One region of the Shigella dysenteriae genome, then DNA from elsewhere that is predicted to be linked to it. Evidence: predicted binding sites of a transcription regulator. Region 1 holds the regulator's gene; each other region holds the start of a gene.
The links. The regulator PurR, encoded in region 1, represses purine synthesis genes. The targets are predictions, from matches to a motif close to CANGCAAACGTTTGCNTG.
Positions count from the first base shown of each region.

Region 2: a site for PurR is predicted at 2,453-2,470, ahead of purM (phosphoribosylformylglycinamidine cyclo-ligase). Genes of this name have one in related genera too.
Region 3: a site for PurR is predicted at 1,599-1,616, ahead of carA (glutamine-hydrolyzing carbamoyl-phosphate synthase small subunit). Genes of this name have one in related genera too.
Region 4: a site for PurR is predicted at 1,800-1,817, ahead of purH (bifunctional phosphoribosylaminoimidazolecarboxamide formyltransferase/IMP cyclohydrolase). Genes of this name have one in related genera too.

Region 1 covers NZ_CP055055.1:2,514,286-2,518,481, forward strand. Annotated here, with positions in the region: gene sodB (superoxide dismutase [Fe]) at 1-15, shown strand, start outside; gene HUZ68_RS11990 (MFS transporter) at 161-1,330, opposite strand; gene cydH (cytochrome bd-I accessory subunit CydH) at 1,496-1,585, opposite strand; gene purR (HTH-type transcriptional repressor PurR) at 1,884-2,909, shown strand; gene punR (DNA-binding transcriptional activator PunR) at 2,906-3,838, opposite strand; gene punC (purine nucleoside transporter PunC) at 3,951-4,196, shown strand, end outside.
Region 2 covers NZ_CP055055.1:3,429,927-3,434,122, reverse strand. Annotated here, with positions in the region: gene ppk1 (polyphosphate kinase 1) at 1-543, opposite strand, end outside; gene purN (phosphoribosylglycinamide formyltransferase) at 715-1,353, opposite strand; gene purM (phosphoribosylformylglycinamidine cyclo-ligase) at 1,353-2,390, opposite strand; gene upp (uracil phosphoribosyltransferase) at 2,715-3,341, shown strand; gene uraA (uracil permease) at 3,427-4,196, shown strand, end outside.
Region 3 covers NZ_CP055055.1:635,261-639,456, forward strand. Annotated here, with positions in the region: gene rihC (ribonucleoside hydrolase RihC) at 1-264, shown strand, start outside; gene dapB (4-hydroxy-tetrahydrodipicolinate reductase) at 431-1,252, shown strand; gene carA (glutamine-hydrolyzing carbamoyl-phosphate synthase small subunit) at 1,708-2,856, shown strand; gene carB (carbamoyl-phosphate synthase large subunit) at 2,874-4,196, shown strand, end outside.
Region 4 covers NZ_CP055055.1:134,700-138,895, forward strand. Annotated here, with positions in the region: gene purD (phosphoribosylamine--glycine ligase) at 1-92, opposite strand, end outside; gene purH (bifunctional phosphoribosylaminoimidazolecarboxamide formyltransferase/IMP cyclohydrolase) at 104-1,693, opposite strand; rRNA gene HUZ68_RS00665 (16S ribosomal RNA) at 2,310-3,851, shown strand; tRNA gene HUZ68_RS00670 (tRNA-Glu) at 3,937-4,012, shown strand.

The sequences.
Region 1 (4,196 bases):
AATCTCGCTGCATAATAACTGATGGCAAATGCAGCATTGCCTGATGCGCTTCGCTTACCATGCCAACGCGGATGAGGCGTTAACAGCGTATTCGGCAAGATAAATCGCACGTTGTCAGCAACTGTAACGCAGAAGGTTATCCTTCTGCGTTTTTGTTTAATTAGCTGTTAGCAACGCAAACTGTTTCAGGTTGTTTTCTGGCTGACATAAACACCAGCAATAATGCCAGTCCCGCGACAATCGCTCCCATCACCGGCACAAAGCTGTATCCCAGCCCAGCGGAAATTACCGCACCACCAGCAGCTGCTCCCAGCGCATTTCCAAGATTAAAGGCACCAATATTGACTGATGAAGACAGACCTGGCGCTTCACTGGCGACACGCATCACGCGCATCTGTAACGGCGGTACGACCGCAAAGGTTGCTGCGCCCCACACCACCATGCTAATAGCTGCGCCGAACTCATTGCGGGCCAGGAACGGGATTGCCAGCATAATCACCATCAACAACAACAAAAAGCCTTTCAACGTGCCGTTAACTGAACGATCTGCCAGTTTGCCGCCGAGATAGTTACCGATAGAGAATCCGACACCAATCAGCACCAGCATTGCCGTGACGAACACTGGTGTTGCGTGGGTAATACTTTGTAGTACCGGAGAGATATAGGTGTAGAGAGTAAACATTGCACCAGCTCCCAGTACCGTCGTCAGCAATGCAGACAGCACCTGCGGACGCATTAATACCGCCAGCTCTTTTTTCACTTCAGGTCGTGCCCCTGCACCACCTTTAGGTAATGAGAAGAACAGACTTACCATTGAAATCACTCCCAGCCCCGCCGTTGCCAGAAATGACATCCGCCAGCCGATGGTTTCACCCAACCAGGTCGCCGCCGGCACGCCACCGATATTTGCCAGGGTTAACCCCATAAACATAGTGGCAACTGCGCTGGCCTGTTTATGTTTTGGCACCACGCTTGCGGCCACGACTGAACCCAAACCAAAAAATGCTCCGTGATTCAGGCTGGTCAAAATGCGTGAAAGCATCAGGGTCATATAATCCGGCGCGATGGCGGAAAGTACGTTGCCGAGCGTGAAAATTGCCATCAGGAAAATCAACGCACTGCGGCGGGCACGATGAGAAAGTAGAAGCGTCATCAGCGGCGCGCCAACCATTACGCCAACTGCATAGGCACTGATTAACATTCCGGCAGCGGGAATCGAGACATCCACACCGCGCGCAATGACGGGCAACAAGCCCATTGGCGAGAACTCCGTTGTCCCGATACCAAACGCGCCAATCGCCAGCGCCAGCAACGGATAGTTAATTTTCATGCCTTATCTCCACCTCTTCGCGTCATTACGCGATATTCATTAAAGTGGCGAAAGCATGACAGCAATCACAAAAAAATGAAAATAACAAAAAGAGAAAACACTTTTGCCATTTTGCTAACAAACAGGAAGGAGATGCGAGGGAGAACGCGCTCCCTCGAGAGGAAATCAGTGCAGCGCGGCAGTCAAACCCACGGCTACGATCAAACCGAGGACGATAATCGTTGTTACCAGTGAAAATTTAAGGTCGGTGCTCATCAAGTTTTCTCCTTTTTTATTACCACACAAAAAGTGATATTACGCATTTTTACACACTGTGATGAAAAAATCTCCCGTCATTTATAATGATAAGTGTTTTTACCACTTCCCCTTTTCGTCAAGATCGGCCAAAATTCCACGCTTACACTATTTGCGTACTGGCCATTGACCCCTTCCTGACGCTCCGTGTCGTTTTTCCGGCGTACCGCAACACTTTTGTTGTGCGTAAGGTGTGTAAAGGCAAACGTTTACCTTGCGATTTTGCAGGAGCTGAAGTTAGGGTCTGGAGTGAAATGGAATGGCAACAATAAAAGATGTAGCGAAACGAGCAAACGTTTCCACTACAACTGTGTCACACGTAATCAACAAAACACGTTTCGTCGCTGAAGAAACGCGCAACGCCGTGTGGGCAGCGATTAAAGAATTACACTACTCCCCTAGCGCGGTGGCGCGTAGCCTGAAGGTTAACCACACCAAGTCTATCGGTTTGCTGGCGACCAGCAGCGAAGCGGCCTATTTTGCCGAGATCATTGAAGCGGTTGAAAAAAATTGCTTCCAGAAAGGTTACACCCTGATTCTGGGTAATGCGTGGAACAATCTTGAGAAACAGCGGGCTTATCTGTCGATGATGGCGCAAAAACGCGTCGATGGTCTGCTGGTGATGTGTTCTGAGTACCCAGAGCCGTTGCTGGCGATGCTGGAAGAGTATCGCCATATCCCAATGGTGGTGATGGACTGGGGTGAAGCAAAAGCTGACTTCACCGATGCGGTCATTGATAACGCGTTCGAAGGCGGCTACATGGCCGGGCGTTATCTGATTGAACGCGGTCACCGCGAAATCGGCGTCATCCCCGGCCCGCTGGAACGTAACACCGGCGCAGGCCGCCTTGCCGGTTTTATGAAGGCGATGGAAGAAGCGATGATCAAGGTGCCGGAAAGCTGGATTGTTCAGGGTGACTTTGAACCCGAATCTGGTTATCGCGCCATGCAGCAAATACTGTCGCAGCCGCATCGCCCTACTGCCGTCTTCTGTGGTGGCGATATCATGGCAATGGGCGCACTTTGTGCTGCTGATGAAATGGGTCTGCGCGTCCCGCAGGATGTTTCGCTGATCGGTTATGATAACGTGCGCAACGCCCGCTATTTTACGCCGGCGCTGACCACGATCCACCAACCAAAAGATTCGCTGGGTGAAACAGCGTTCAACATGCTGTTGGATCGTATCGTCAACAAACGTGAAGAACCGCAGTCCATTGAAGTGCATCCGCGCTTGATTGAACGCCGCTCCGTGGCTGACGGCCCGTTCCGCGACTATCGTCGTTAATCACCCGTTGCGGGAGTCTCTTCCGGCTCCCGCAGCCACTCCTTATTCAGCGTCTCACTATCGCCGAGATACTCAAGCAGCCAGGTTAACGCAGGCGACATATCATTTTGCTGCCATGTCAGACAACATGCCGAATCCGGGAAGGGGTTTTCCAATTCAAGTGCTACCCACTTCCCCTCATTAAGCCACGGTTTGGCGAAATGTGTTGGCACCATCCCTATGCATAATCCTGCCGAGATACAGGTTGCCGATGATTCCCAGTCAGGCACGACAACTCTTTTTTGGTTATCCAGCAACCAGGTAATACGTTTAGGTAGCGTTCGCGAGGTGTCTTCGCGCACCAACGACGGCCAGTTGCGCAACGTATCATCGCTGAATGGGCCATCCATCAACGCCAGCGGGTGGTGGCTGGCAACAACGCAACTCCAGCTTAGCATCCCCATATCCCGGAAGGCATAACGACCGCCTACCGGAATCGCGCGTGTTGCGCCAATCGCCAGTTCCACGCGCCCGTCGGAAAGCGCATCCCAGACACCGTTGAACACTTCCTGAAAGACAAGAAGTTCGACATCATCAAAATGGCGATAAAAATCAACGATCATCTGCCGTGTACGTTCTGGCCTGACAATATTATCCACTGCGATAGCTAACTGACCGCGCCAACCGTTCGCTATCTGCTGACATTGCTGGCGGGTGATCTGCATTTTTTTGACAACAGAGCGCCCTTCTTTGAGAAACCACGCTCCAGCAGCGGTCAGCTCCACATCACGGTGCCGTCGTTCAAAGAGCGGCACCGCCAGCCACTCTTCCAGCTGACGCACGGTATAGCTGACCGCAGAAGGAACGCGATGCAGCTCCTGTGCCGCAGCGCTAAAACTACCATTACGCGCTACCGCATCAACAACTTCGAGTGAATATTCTGACCACATAGTCTGCCTGCAAAATTTTTGAAATCAGTCATCAAATATTACCGTTTCACAACACTAATTTCACTCCCTACACTTTGCGGCGGTGTTTAATTGAGAGATTTAGAGAATATACATGCAACCTGGGAAAAGATTTTTAGTCTGGCTGGCGGGTTTGAGCGTACTCGGTTTTCTGGCAACCGATATGTATCTGCCTGCTTTCGCCGCCATACAGGCCGACCTGCAAACGCCTGCGTCTGCTGTCAGTGCCAGCCTTAGTCTGTTCCTTGCCGGTTTTGCCGCAGCCCAGCTTCTGTGGGGGCCACTCTCCGACCGTTATGGTCGTAAACCGGTGTTATTAATCGGCCTGACAATTTTTGCG
Region 2 (4,196 bases), 920 kb from region 1:
GCGTGGCACTTTATCTGATGGGATCTCCAGCAGCGCGTAACGGATGGTATCGCCACGGATAATTTCCACCGCCAGATAGGTGTAATCATCTTTCAGGAACTGCACTAAGTCAGTGTCAGGATTGATTAAAATCGGCGTAATGTGCTGACGCAGATACTGCTTAAAATAATGACGCAGCCAGTTTTGTTGATTGACGGAGAGCTGGCGTTCATTAATCAGGAAGATCTGGTTGCGCGCCATCTCCAGCAATAGCTCGTTGTAGAGGCCGTCGAATTCCTGATCGGCTTTCAGCACCCGGGACTGAATTTTGCCCAGTAAATGGCGGGAATGAGAGTTGGAGCCTTGTTCTTCGCTAATAATGATGCGTCGCTTCAGTTCAGCGAAGCGGACTTTATAGAACTCATCAAGGTTATTGGAATAGATCCCCAGGAAACGCATCCTTTCAATCAGCGGGTTAGATTTGTCCGCCGCTTCCTGAAGCACGCGTTCATTGAACGATAACCAACTGAGCTCTTTTTCGATGTATAGCTTTTCCTGACCCATTACCACTTTTACTCCGTTTTATTCACGGGACACTGCCTGGATATTATGGCGAGCAATATTGGCAGATGTCCAACTATGCCAGAAAAGGGAGAAAAAAACTGCTGGAGCTTGCGATTTACAGGTGAATTGAAAAACGCCAGCGGCAGAGCTGGCGCTTTAACTACGGGGGCATTACTCGTCGGCAGCGTAGCCCTGCGGCGGCAGACGTTGACCATCCAGCCACGCGGCGTTTTCGTGCATTTTCAGACGACCATCGGCAAACCAGCTAATCACCAGCGGATAAATAGCGTGTTCCTGGGTTTGCACGCGGGCGGTGATATCATCTTCCGTATCACCAGCAAATACCGGGACTTTCGCCTGTAAAATAACCGGGCCACCATCCAGTTCATCGGTGACGAAATGCACCGATGTACCGTGCTCTTCATCGCCATTTTCCAGCGCCTGACGATGGGTGTGTAATCCGGGATATTTCGGCAGCAGAGAAGGGTGAATGTTCAGCAAACGCCCGGCATAGTGGGAGACAAACGCCGGGCTGAGAATGCGCATAAAACCAGCCAGCACGACCACATCGGGTGCGTACATGTCGATTTCATGAATCAACTCCCGGTCATAGGCTTCACGACTGTCAAACGCGCTGGTGATGAGCGTATGCGTTGCAATACCCGCCTGGCGGGCGCGTTCAAGGCCGAACGCGTCGGCCTTATTGCTGAAAACTGCCCGTACGGTGCCTTTAATTTTGTTGGTTTTACAGGCGTCAATAATTGCCTGCAAATTACTTCCGTTGCCGGAAATAAGCACCACAATATTCATTATTCGATAACCACGCGTTGTTCGGAATCAGAGGCTTTGATGATACCGATTTTCCACGCGTTTTCACCGTTGGCATTGAGCAGGGCGAGGGCTTTGTCCACTTCCGGAGCAGGCAGGGCGATAATCATCCCGACGCCGCAGTTGAAGGTGCGATACATTTCATGGCGTTCAACGTTACCTGCCGTTTGCAGCCAGTTGAACACTTCCGGCCACTGCCAGGAAGATTCATCAATCACTGCCTGGGTATTATCTGGCAATACGCGCGGAATGTTTTCCCAGAAGCCGCCGCCGGTCAGGTGCGCAATGGCATGCACATCGACCTTTTCAATCAACTCCAGCACTGACTTCACGTAAATGCGGGTCGGTGCCAGCAGATGATCGGCTAATGGCTTACCATCAAGTTCGGTGGTTTGCGGATCACAACCGCTGACTTCAAGAATTTTGCGCACCAGCGAATAACCGTTCGAGTGCGGACCGCTGGAACCGAGTGCAATCAGCACATCGCCGTCGCTGACTTTAGAGCCGTCGATGATTTCTGATTTTTCTACCACGCCCACGCAGAAACCCGCGACATCGTAATCCTCACCGTGATACATCCCCGGCATTTCTGCCGTTTCGCCACCCACCAGTGAACAGCCCGATTGCAGACAACCTTCCGCAATGCCGCTGATCACCGCTGAAGCGGTATCAACATCCAGTTTTCCGGTTGCGTAATAGTCGAGGAAAAACAGCGGTTCTGCACCTTGCACCACCAGGTCATTAACGCACATGGCGACCAGATCAATACCAATGGTGTCGTGACGTTTTAAGTCCATTGCCAGACGCAGCTTGGTACCTACGCCGTCAGTGCCGGAAACCAGCACGGGTTCACGATATTTTTGCGGCAATGCACACAGCGCACCGAAGCCGCCCAGACCGCCCATCACTTCCGGACGACGCGTTTTCTTCACTACGCCTTTGATTCTTCCAACCAGAGCATTACCCGCGTCAATATCAACACCGGCATCTTTGTAGCTAAGAGAGGTTTTATCGGTCACTGCTTGGGTCCCCACGCGTTACTTGCGGTAGAAAAATAAAATTCGGCGCAATTCTAACAGGGAAAGCAAACGTTTGCGAGACTGCTTTACACAACCTTTTTGCACGTCTTTTCCCCAGGCGCGCGGCGAAAGAAGACTTGTGCCAGGGCAAAGGTTAGTTTTCGGATGGAATAATCTTCTTTCATAACCATTTGAATATAAAATAACTTTATCTCAAACCGTTATCATTTTGACTAAAGTCAACGAAAATAATATTGCCGCCTTGAAGAAAGGAGGTATAATCCGTCGATTTTTTTTGTGGCTGCCCCTCAAAGGAGAAAGAGTATGAAGATCGTGGAAGTCAAACACCCACTCGTCAAACACAAGCTGGGACTGATGCGTGAGCAAGATATCAGCACCAAGCGCTTTCGCGAACTCGCTTCCGAAGTGGGTAGCCTGCTGACTTACGAAGCGACCGCCGACCTCGAAACGGAAAAAGTAACTATCGAAGGCTGGAACGGCCCGGTAGAAATCGACCAGATCAAAGGTAAGAAAATTACCGTTGTGCCAATTCTGCGTGCGGGTCTGGGGATGATGGACGGTGTGCTGGAAAACGTTCCGAGCGCGCGCATCAGCGTTGTCGGTATGTACCGTAATGAAGAAACGCTGGAGCCGGTACCGTACTTCCAGAAACTGGTTTCTAACATCGATGAGCGTATGGCGCTGATCGTTGACCCAATGCTGGCAACCGGTGGTTCCGTTATCGCGACCATCGACCTGCTGAAAAAAGCGGGCTGCAGCAGCATCAAAGTTCTGGTGCTGGTAGCTGCACCAGAAGGTATCGCTGCGCTGGAAAAAGCGCATCCGGACGTCGAACTGTATACTGCATCGATTGACCAGGGACTGAACGAGCACGGATACATTATTCCGGGCCTCGGCGATGCCGGTGACAAAATCTTTGGTACGAAATAAAGAATAAAAATAATTAAAGCCGACTTTAAGAGTCGGCTTTTTTTTGAGTAAAGCGCCTATAACACATAATACAGAGGATAATACTATGACGCGCCGTGCTATCGGGGTGAGTGAAAGACCGCCACTTTTACAGACAATCCCGCTTAGTTTGCAACATTTGTTCGCCATGTTTGGTGCAACCGTCCTGGTGCCCGTCTTATTTCATATTAACCCGGCGACTGTACTGTTATTTAACGGTATTGGAACGCTGCTGTATCTCTTCATCTGTAAAGGGAAAATTCCGGCTTATCTTGGTTCCAGCTTTGCCTTTATTTCACCGGTATTGTTACTGTTGCCGTTAGGGTATGAAGTCGCGCTGGGCGGCTTTATTATGTGCGGCGTGCTGTTCTGCCTGGTTTCTTTTATCGTGAAGAAAGCGGGGACCGGCTGGCTGGACGTGCTGTTTCCACCTGCGGCAATGGGCGCAATCGTTGCCGTCATCGGTCTGGAGCTGGCGGGCGTAGCTGCCGGTATGGCGGGTTTACTCCCGGCTGAAGGGCAAACGCCAGACTCCAAAACCATCATCATCTCTATTACCACCTTGGCGGTCACGGTTTTAGGTTCCGTGCTGTTCCGTGGTTTCCTGGCAATTATCCCGATTTTAATTGGCGTGCTGGTGGGGTACGCGCTCTCTTTCGCAATGGGAATTGTCGATACCACGCCGATTATTAATGCTCACTGGTTTGCGCTGCCAACCCTCTATACGCCGCGCTTCGAGTGGTTTGCCATTCTGACTATTCTGCCAGCGGCGTTAGTGGTTATTGCCGAACACGTAGGGCACCTGGTAGTAACGGCTAATATCGTCAAAAAAGATCT
Region 3 (4,196 bases), 1.9 Mb from region 1:
TTTAGCCACTACCGTAGCGGCAGTATGCAAAGCGGCTTGCGAATGCACGATCTCTGCGCCATCGCCTGGCTGGTGCGCCCGGACCTGTTCACTCTCAAACCCTGTTTTGTGGCAGTGGAAACTCAGGGCGAATTTACCTCAGGCACGACGGTGGTTGATATCGACGGTTGCCTGGGCAAGCCAGCCAATGTACAGGTGGCATTGGATCTGGATGTGAAAGGCTTCCAGCAGTGGGTGGCTGAGGTGCTGGCTCTGGCGTCGTAACCTGTCACATGTTATTGGCATGCAGTCATTCATCGACTCATGCCTTTCACTGATATCCCTCCCTATTTATCATTAATTTCTAATTATCAGCGTTTTTGGCTGGCGGCGTAGCGATGCGCTGGTTACTCTGAAAACGGTCTATGCAAATTAACAAAAGAGAATAGCTATGCATGATGCAAACATCCGCGTTGCCATCGCGGGAGCCGGGGGGCGTATGGGCCGCCAGTTGATTCAGGCGGCGCTGGCATTAGAAGGCGTGCAGCTGGGCGCGGCGCTGGAGCGCGAAGGATCTTCTTTACTGGGCAGCGACGCCGGTGAGCTGGCTGGTGCAGGGAAAACAGGCGTTACCGTGCAAAGCAGCCTCGATGCGGTAAAAGATGATTTTGATGTGTTTATCGATTTTACCCGTCCGGAAGGTACGCTGAACCATCTCGCTTTTTGTCGCCAGCATGGCAAAGGGATGGTGATCGGCACTACGGGGTTTGACGAAGCCGGTAAACAGGCGATTCGTGACGCCGCCGCCGATATTGCGATTGTCTTTGCCGCCAATTTTAGCGTTGGCGTTAACGTCATGCTTAAGCTGCTGGAGAAAGCAGCCAAAGTGATGGGTGACTACACCGATATCGAAATTATTGAAGCACATCATAGACATAAAGTTGATGCGCCGTCAGGCACCGCACTGGCAATGGGAGAGGCGATCGCCCACGCCCTTGATAAAGATCTGAAAGATTGCGCGGTCTACAGTCGTGAAGGCCACACCGGTGAACGTGTGCCTGGCACCATTGGTTTTGCCACCGTGCGTGCAGGTGACATCGTTGGCGAACATACCGCGATGTTTGCCGATATTGGCGAGCGTCTGGAGATCACCCATAAGGCGTCCAGCCGCATGACATTTGCTAACGGCGCGGTAAGATCGGCTTTGTGGTTGAGTAGTAAGGAAAGTGGTCTTTTTGATATGCGAGATGTGCTTGATCTCAATAGTTTGTAACCACAAAATATTTGTTATGGTGCAAGAATAACACATTTAATTTATTGATTATAAAGGGCTTTAATTTTTGGCCCTTTTATTTTTAGTGTTATGTTTTTAAATTGTCTATAAGTGCCAAAAATTACATGTTTTGTCTTCGGTTTTTGTTGTTTTAATGTAAATTTTGACCATTTGGTCCACTTTTCCCTACTCGCTTTTATTTCATGCAATCTTCTTGCTGCGCAAGCGTTTTCTAGAACAGGTTATATGATCTTTTTGCCGCTTAATGCCTGTAAAACATGCATGAGCCACAAAATAATATAAAAAATCCCGCCATTAAGTTGACTTTTAGCGCCCATATCTCCAGAATGCCGCCGTTTGCCAGAAATTCGTCGGTAAGCAGATTTGCATTGATTTACGTCATCATTGTGAATTAATATGCAAATAAAGTGAGTGAATATTCTCTGGAGGGTGTTTTGATTAAGTCAGCGCTATTGGTTCTGGAAGACGGAACCCAGTTTCACGGTCGGGCCATAGGGGCAACAGGTTCGGCGGTTGGGGAAGTCGTTTTCAATACTTCAATGACCGGTTATCAAGAAATCCTCACTGATCCTTCCTATTCTCGTCAAATCGTTACTCTTACTTATCCCCATATTGGCAATGTCGGCACTAATGACGCCGATGAAGAATCTTCTCAGGTACATGCACAAGGTCTGGTGATTCGCGACCTGCCGCTGATTGCCAGCAACTTCCGTAATACCGAAGACCTCTCTTCTTACCTGAAGCGCCATAACATCGTGGCGATTGCCGATATCGATACCCGTAAGCTGACGCGTTTACTGCGCGAGAAAGGCGCACAGAATGGCTGCATTATCGCAGGCGATAACCCGGATGCGGCGTTGGCGTTAGAAAAAGCCCGCGCGTTCCCAGGTCTGAATGGCATGGATCTGGCAAAAGAAGTGACCACCGCAGAAGCCTATAGCTGGACACAAGGGAGCTGGACGTTGACCGGCGGCCTGCCAGAAGCGAAAAAAGAAGACGAGCTGCCGTTCCACGTCGTGGCTTATGATTTTGGTGCCAAGCGCAACATCCTGCGGATGCTGGTGGATAGAGGCTGTCGCCTGACCATCGTTCCGGCGCAAACTTCTGCGGAAGATGTGCTGAAAATGAATCCAGACGGCATCTTCCTCTCCAACGGTCCTGGCGACCCGGCCCCGTGCGATTACGCCATTACCGCCATCCAGAAATTCCTCGAAACCGATATTCCGGTATTCGGCATCTGCCTCGGTCATCAGCTGCTGGCGCTGGCGAGCGGTGCGAAGACTGTCAAAATGAAATTTGGTCACCACGGCGGCAACCATCCGGTTAAAGATGTGGAGAAAAACGTGGTGATGATCACCGCCCAGAACCACGGTTTTGCGGTGGATGAAGCAACATTACCTGCAAACCTGCGTGTCACGCATAAATCCCTGTTCGACGGTACGTTACAGGGCATTCATCGCACTGATAAACCGGCGTTCAGCTTCCAGGGTCACCCGGAAGCCAGCCCTGGGCCACACGACGCAGCGCCGTTGTTCGACCACTTTATCGAGTTAATTGAGCAGTACCGTAAAACCGCTAAGTAATCAGGAGTAAAAGAGCCATGCCAAAACGTACAGATATAAAAAGTATCCTGATTCTGGGTGCGGGCCCGATTGTTATCGGTCAGGCGTGTGAGTTTGACTACTCTGGCGCGCAAGCATGTAAAGCCCTGCGCGAAGAGGGTTACCGCGTCATTCTGGTGAACTCCAACCCGGCGACCATCATGACCGACCCGGAAATGGCCGATGCGACCTACATCGAGCCGATTCACTGGGAAGTAGTACGCAAGATTATTGAAAAAGAGCGCCCGGACGCGGTGCTGCCAACGATGGGCGGTCAGACGGCGCTGAACTGCGCGCTGGAGCTGGAGCGTCAGGGCGTGTTGGAAGAGTTCGGCGTGACTATGATTGGTGCGACCGCCGATGCGATTGATAAAGCAGAAGACCGCCGTCGTTTCGACGTAGCGATGAAGAAAATTGGTCTGGAAACCGCGCGTTCCGGTATCGCACACACGATGGAAGAAGCGCTGGCGGTTGCCGCTGACGTGGGCTTCCCGTGCATTATTCGCCCATCCTTTACCATGGGCGGTAGCGGCGGCGGTATCGCTTATAACCGCGAAGAGTTTGAAGAAATTTGCGCCCGCGGTCTGGATCTCTCCCCAACCAAAGAGCTGCTGATTGATGAGTCGCTGATCGGCTGGAAAGAGTACGAGATGGAAGTGGTGCGTGATAAAAACGACAACTGCATCATCGTCTGCTCTATCGAAAACTTTGATGCGATGGGCATCCATACCGGTGACTCCATCACTGTCGCGCCAGCCCAAACGCTGACCGACAAAGAATATCAAATCATGCGTAACGCCTCGATGGCGGTGCTGCGTGAAATCGGCGTTGAAACCGGTGGTTCCAATGTCCAGTTTGCGGTGAACCCGAAAAACGGTCGCCTGATTGTTATCGAAATGAACCCACGCGTGTCCCGTTCTTCGGCGCTGGCGTCGAAAGCGACCGGTTTCCCGATTGCTAAAGTGGCGGCGAAACTGGCGGTGGGTTACACCCTCGACGAACTGATGAACGACATCACTGGCGGACGTACTCCGGCCTCCTTCGAGCCGTCCATCGACTATGTGGTTACTAAAATTCCTCGCTTCAACTTCGAAAAATTCGCTGGTGCTAACGACCGTCTGACCACTCAGATGAAATCGGTTGGCGAAGTGATGGCGATTGGTCGCACGCAGCAGGAATCCCTGCAAAAAGCGCTGCGCGGCCTGGAAGTCGGTGCGACTGGATTCGACCCGAAAGTGAGCCTCGATGACCCGGAAGCGTTAACCAAAATCCGTCGCGAACTGAAAGATGCTGGCGCAGAGCGTATCTGGTACATCGCCGAT
Region 4 (4,196 bases), 2.4 Mb from region 1:
GCAACAAAAACAGTCTCAACCAGCGGCGACTGGGCCGCTTTCCAGGCCAGCGCGTGCTCGCGCCCGCCGTTACCAATCACTAATACTTTCATCTGTCGCTCCATTAATGGCGGAAGTGGCGCATATCGGTGAAGAGCATCGCAATACCGTGCTCGTCGGCGGCGGCAATCACTTCGTCATCACGGATAGAACCGCCAGGCTGGATTACGCAGGTCACGCCCGCAGCGGCTGCGGCATCAATACCGTCGCGGAACGGGAAGAACGCGTCAGAAGCCATCGAGGAACCTTTCACTTCCAGACCTTCATCGGCGGCTTTAATACCGGCGATTTTCGCGGAGTACACGCGGCTCATCTGGCCCGCGCCAATACCGATGGTCATATTGTTTTTGGCATAGACGATAGCATTGGATTTCACGAACTTCGCCACTTTCCAGCAGAACAGCGCATCACGCAGTTCCTGTTCGGTCGGCTGGCGTTTGGTGACGACGCGCAGTTCTTCTGCACCGACCATCCCCAGATCACGATCCTGAACCAGCAGACCGCCGTTCACGCGTTTGAAATCGAGGCCCGGAACACGCTCGCCCCACTGACCGCAGGTCAGAACGCGTACATTCTGTTTGGCGGCGGTGATTTTCAGGGCTTCTTCGCTGGCGGACGGCGCAATAATCACTTCAACAAACTGACGAGAAATGATGGCCTGTGCGGTTTCCGCATCCAGCTCGCGGTTAAAGGCAATGATGCCGCCGAATGCGGAGGTCGGGTCGGTTTTGTACGCGCGATCGTAAGCATCAAGAATGGAATTGCCGATAGCCACGCCGCAAGGGTTGGCGTGCTTCACAATCACACATGCCGGCTCGGCGAACTCTTTCACGCACTCCAGCGCCGCATCGGTATCGGCGATGTTGTTATAAGAGAGGGCTTTACCCTGAACCTGGGTTGCGGTAGCAACGGAGGCTTCTTTCACATTCTCTTCTATATAGAAGGCAGCCTGCTGGTGGCTGTTCTCGCCGTAACGCATATCCTGCTTCTTAATGAAGTTCAGGTTCAGCGTGCGTGGGAAGCGACCGGCGGCTTCTTTGCTTTCACCGTGGTAAGCCGGAACCATGCTGCCGAAGTAGTTGGCAATCATGCTGTCGTAGGCGGCAGTGTGTTCGAAGGCTTTGATGGCGAGGTCGAAACGGGTTGCAAGCGTCAGCGATCCTTCGTTGTCATCCATCTCTTTAATAATGGCGTCGTAGTCGCTGCTCTTCACCACGATTGCGACATCTTTATGGTTCTTGGCGGCGGAGCGCACCATCGTTGGGCCGCCGATATCGATGTTCTCAACCGCATCTTCCAGCGAGCAACCTTCACGGGCCACGGTCTGGGCGAACGGATACAGGTTAACAACCACCATATCGATAGGCTGGATCTGATGTTCTTCCATAATGGCATCGTCCTGGCCGCGACGGCCCAGAATGCCACCATGTACTTTCGGATGCAGGGTCTTCACGCGTCCATCCATCATCTCCGGGAAACCGGTGTAATCGGAAACTTCGGTTACCGGCAGACCTTTTTCTGCTAACAGACGGGCAGTGCCCCCTGTAGACAGCAGCTCCACACCGCGTGCGGAAAGTGCCTGGGCGAATTCGACGATACCGGCTTTGTCAGAAACACTGAGCAGAGCGCGGCGGACTGGACGACGTTGTTGCATGGTAAATCCCCTGGATTTGACTATTACAGAGAGCGTTAGCTGAATTTTTCGCGAAAAACTTAGCTAACGCCCCTAACGGGGCATCCTTATTTTTCGCCCGCATTGTAACGAAAACGTTTGCGCAACGCTCGCGAATTTTTCTCTTTCAATGGTGATCACAATTTTGACAGTGGTTACCGTGGGAAAAATACTGAAATCACATTGATGATTGTGGATAACTCTGTGCGTAAAAAGGTATAAAGCGGGGTTTTGCTGGGGAATGCAGCAGTCAGTCATTTTTCTGCAATTTTTCTATTGCGGCCTGCGGAGAACTCCCTATAATGCGCCTCCATCGACACGGCGGATGTGAATCACTTCACACAAACAGCCGGTTCGGTTGAAGAGAAAAATCCTGAAATTCAGGGTTGACTCTGAAAGAGGAAGGCGTAATATACGCCACCTCGCGACAGTGAGCTGAAAGCCGCGTCGCAACTGCTCTTTAACAATTTATCAGACAATCTGTGTGGGCACTCGAAGATACGGATTCTTAACGTCGCAAGACGAAAAATGAATACCAAGTCTCAAGAGTGAACACGTAATTCATTACGAAGTTTAATTCTTTGAGCATCAAACTTTTAAATTGAAGAGTTTGATCATGGCTCAGATTGAACGCTGGCGGCAGGCCTAACACATGCAAGTCGAACGGTAACAGGAAACAGCTTGCTGTTTCGCTGACGAGTGGCGGACGGGTGAGTAATGTCTGGGAAACTGCCTGATGGAGGGGGATAACTACTGGAAACGGTAGCTAATACCGCATAACGTCGCAAGACCAAAGAGGGGGACCTTCGGGCCTCTTGCCATCGGATGTGCCCAGATGGGATTAGCTAGTAGGTGGGGTAACGGCTCACCTAGGCGACGATCCCTAGCTGGTCTGAGAGGATGACCAGCCACACTGGAACTGAGACACGGTCCAGACTCCTACGGGAGGCAGCAGTGGGGAATATTGCACAATGGGCGCAAGCCTGATGCAGCCATGCCGCGTGTATGAAGAAGGCCTTCGGGTTGTAAAGTACTTTCAGCGGGGAGGAAGGGAGTAAAGTTAATACCTTTGCTCATTGACGTTACCCGCAGAAGAAGCACCGGCTAACTCCGTGCCAGCAGCCGCGGTAATACGGAGGGTGCAAGCGTTAATCGGAATTACTGGGCGTAAAGCGCACGCAGGCGGTTTGTTAAGTCAGATGTGAAATCCCCGGGCTCAACCTGGGAACTGCATCTGATACTGGCAAGCTTGAGTCTCGTAGAGGGGGGTAGAATTCCAGGTGTAGCGGTGAAATGCGTAGAGATCTGGAGGAATACCGGTGGCGAAGGCGGCCCCCTGGACGAAGACTGACGCTCAGGTGCGAAAGCGTGGGGAGCAAACAGGATTAGATACCCTGGTAGTCCACGCCGTAAACGATGTCGACTTGGAGGTTGTGCCCTTGAGGCGTGGCTTCCGGAGCTAACGCGTTAAGTCGACCGCCTGGGGAGTACGGCCGCAAGGTTAAAACTCAAATGAATTGACGGGGGCCCGCACAAGCGGTGGAGCATGTGGTTTAATTCGATGCAACGCGAAGAACCTTACCTGGTCTTGACATCCACAGAACTTTCCAGAGATGGATTGGTGCCTTCGGGAACTGTGAGACAGGTGCTGCATGGCTGTCGTCAGCTCGTGTTGTGAAATGTTGGGTTAAGTCCCGCAACGAGCGCAACCCTTATCCTTTGTTGCCAGCGGTCCGGCCGGGAACTCAAAGGAGACTGCCAGTGATAAACTGGAGGAAGGTGGGGATGACGTCAAGTCATCATGGCCCTTACGACCAGGGCTACACACGTGCTACAATGGCGCATACAAAGAGAAGCGACCTCGCGAGAGCAAGCGGACCTCATAAAGTGCGTCGTAGTCCGGATTGGAGTCTGCAACTCGACTCCATGAAGTCGGAATCGCTAGTAATCGTGGATCAGAATGCCACGGTGAATACGTTCCCGGGCCTTGTACACACCGCCCGTCACACCATGGGAGTGGGTTGCAAAAGAAGTAGGTAGCTTAACCTTCGGGAGGGCGCTTACCACTTTGTGATTCATGACTGGGGTGAAGTCGTAACAAGGTAACCGTAGGGGAACCTGCGGTTGGATCACCTCCTTACCTTAAAGAAGCGTACTTTGCAGTGCTCACACAGATTGTCTGATAGAAAGTGAAAAGCAAGGCGTCTTGCGAAGCAGACTGATACGTCCCCTTCGTCTAGAGGCCCAGGACACCGCCCTTTCACGGCGGTAACAGGGGTTCGAATCCCCTAGGGGACGCCACTTGCTGGTTTGTGAGTGAAAGTCACCTGCCTTAATATCTCAAAACTCATCTTCGGGTGATGTTTGAGATATTTGCTCTTTAAAAATCTGGATCAAGCTGAAAATTGAAACACTGAACAACGAGAGTTGTTCGTGAGTCTCTCAAATTTTCGCAACACGATGATGAATCGCAAGAAACATCTTC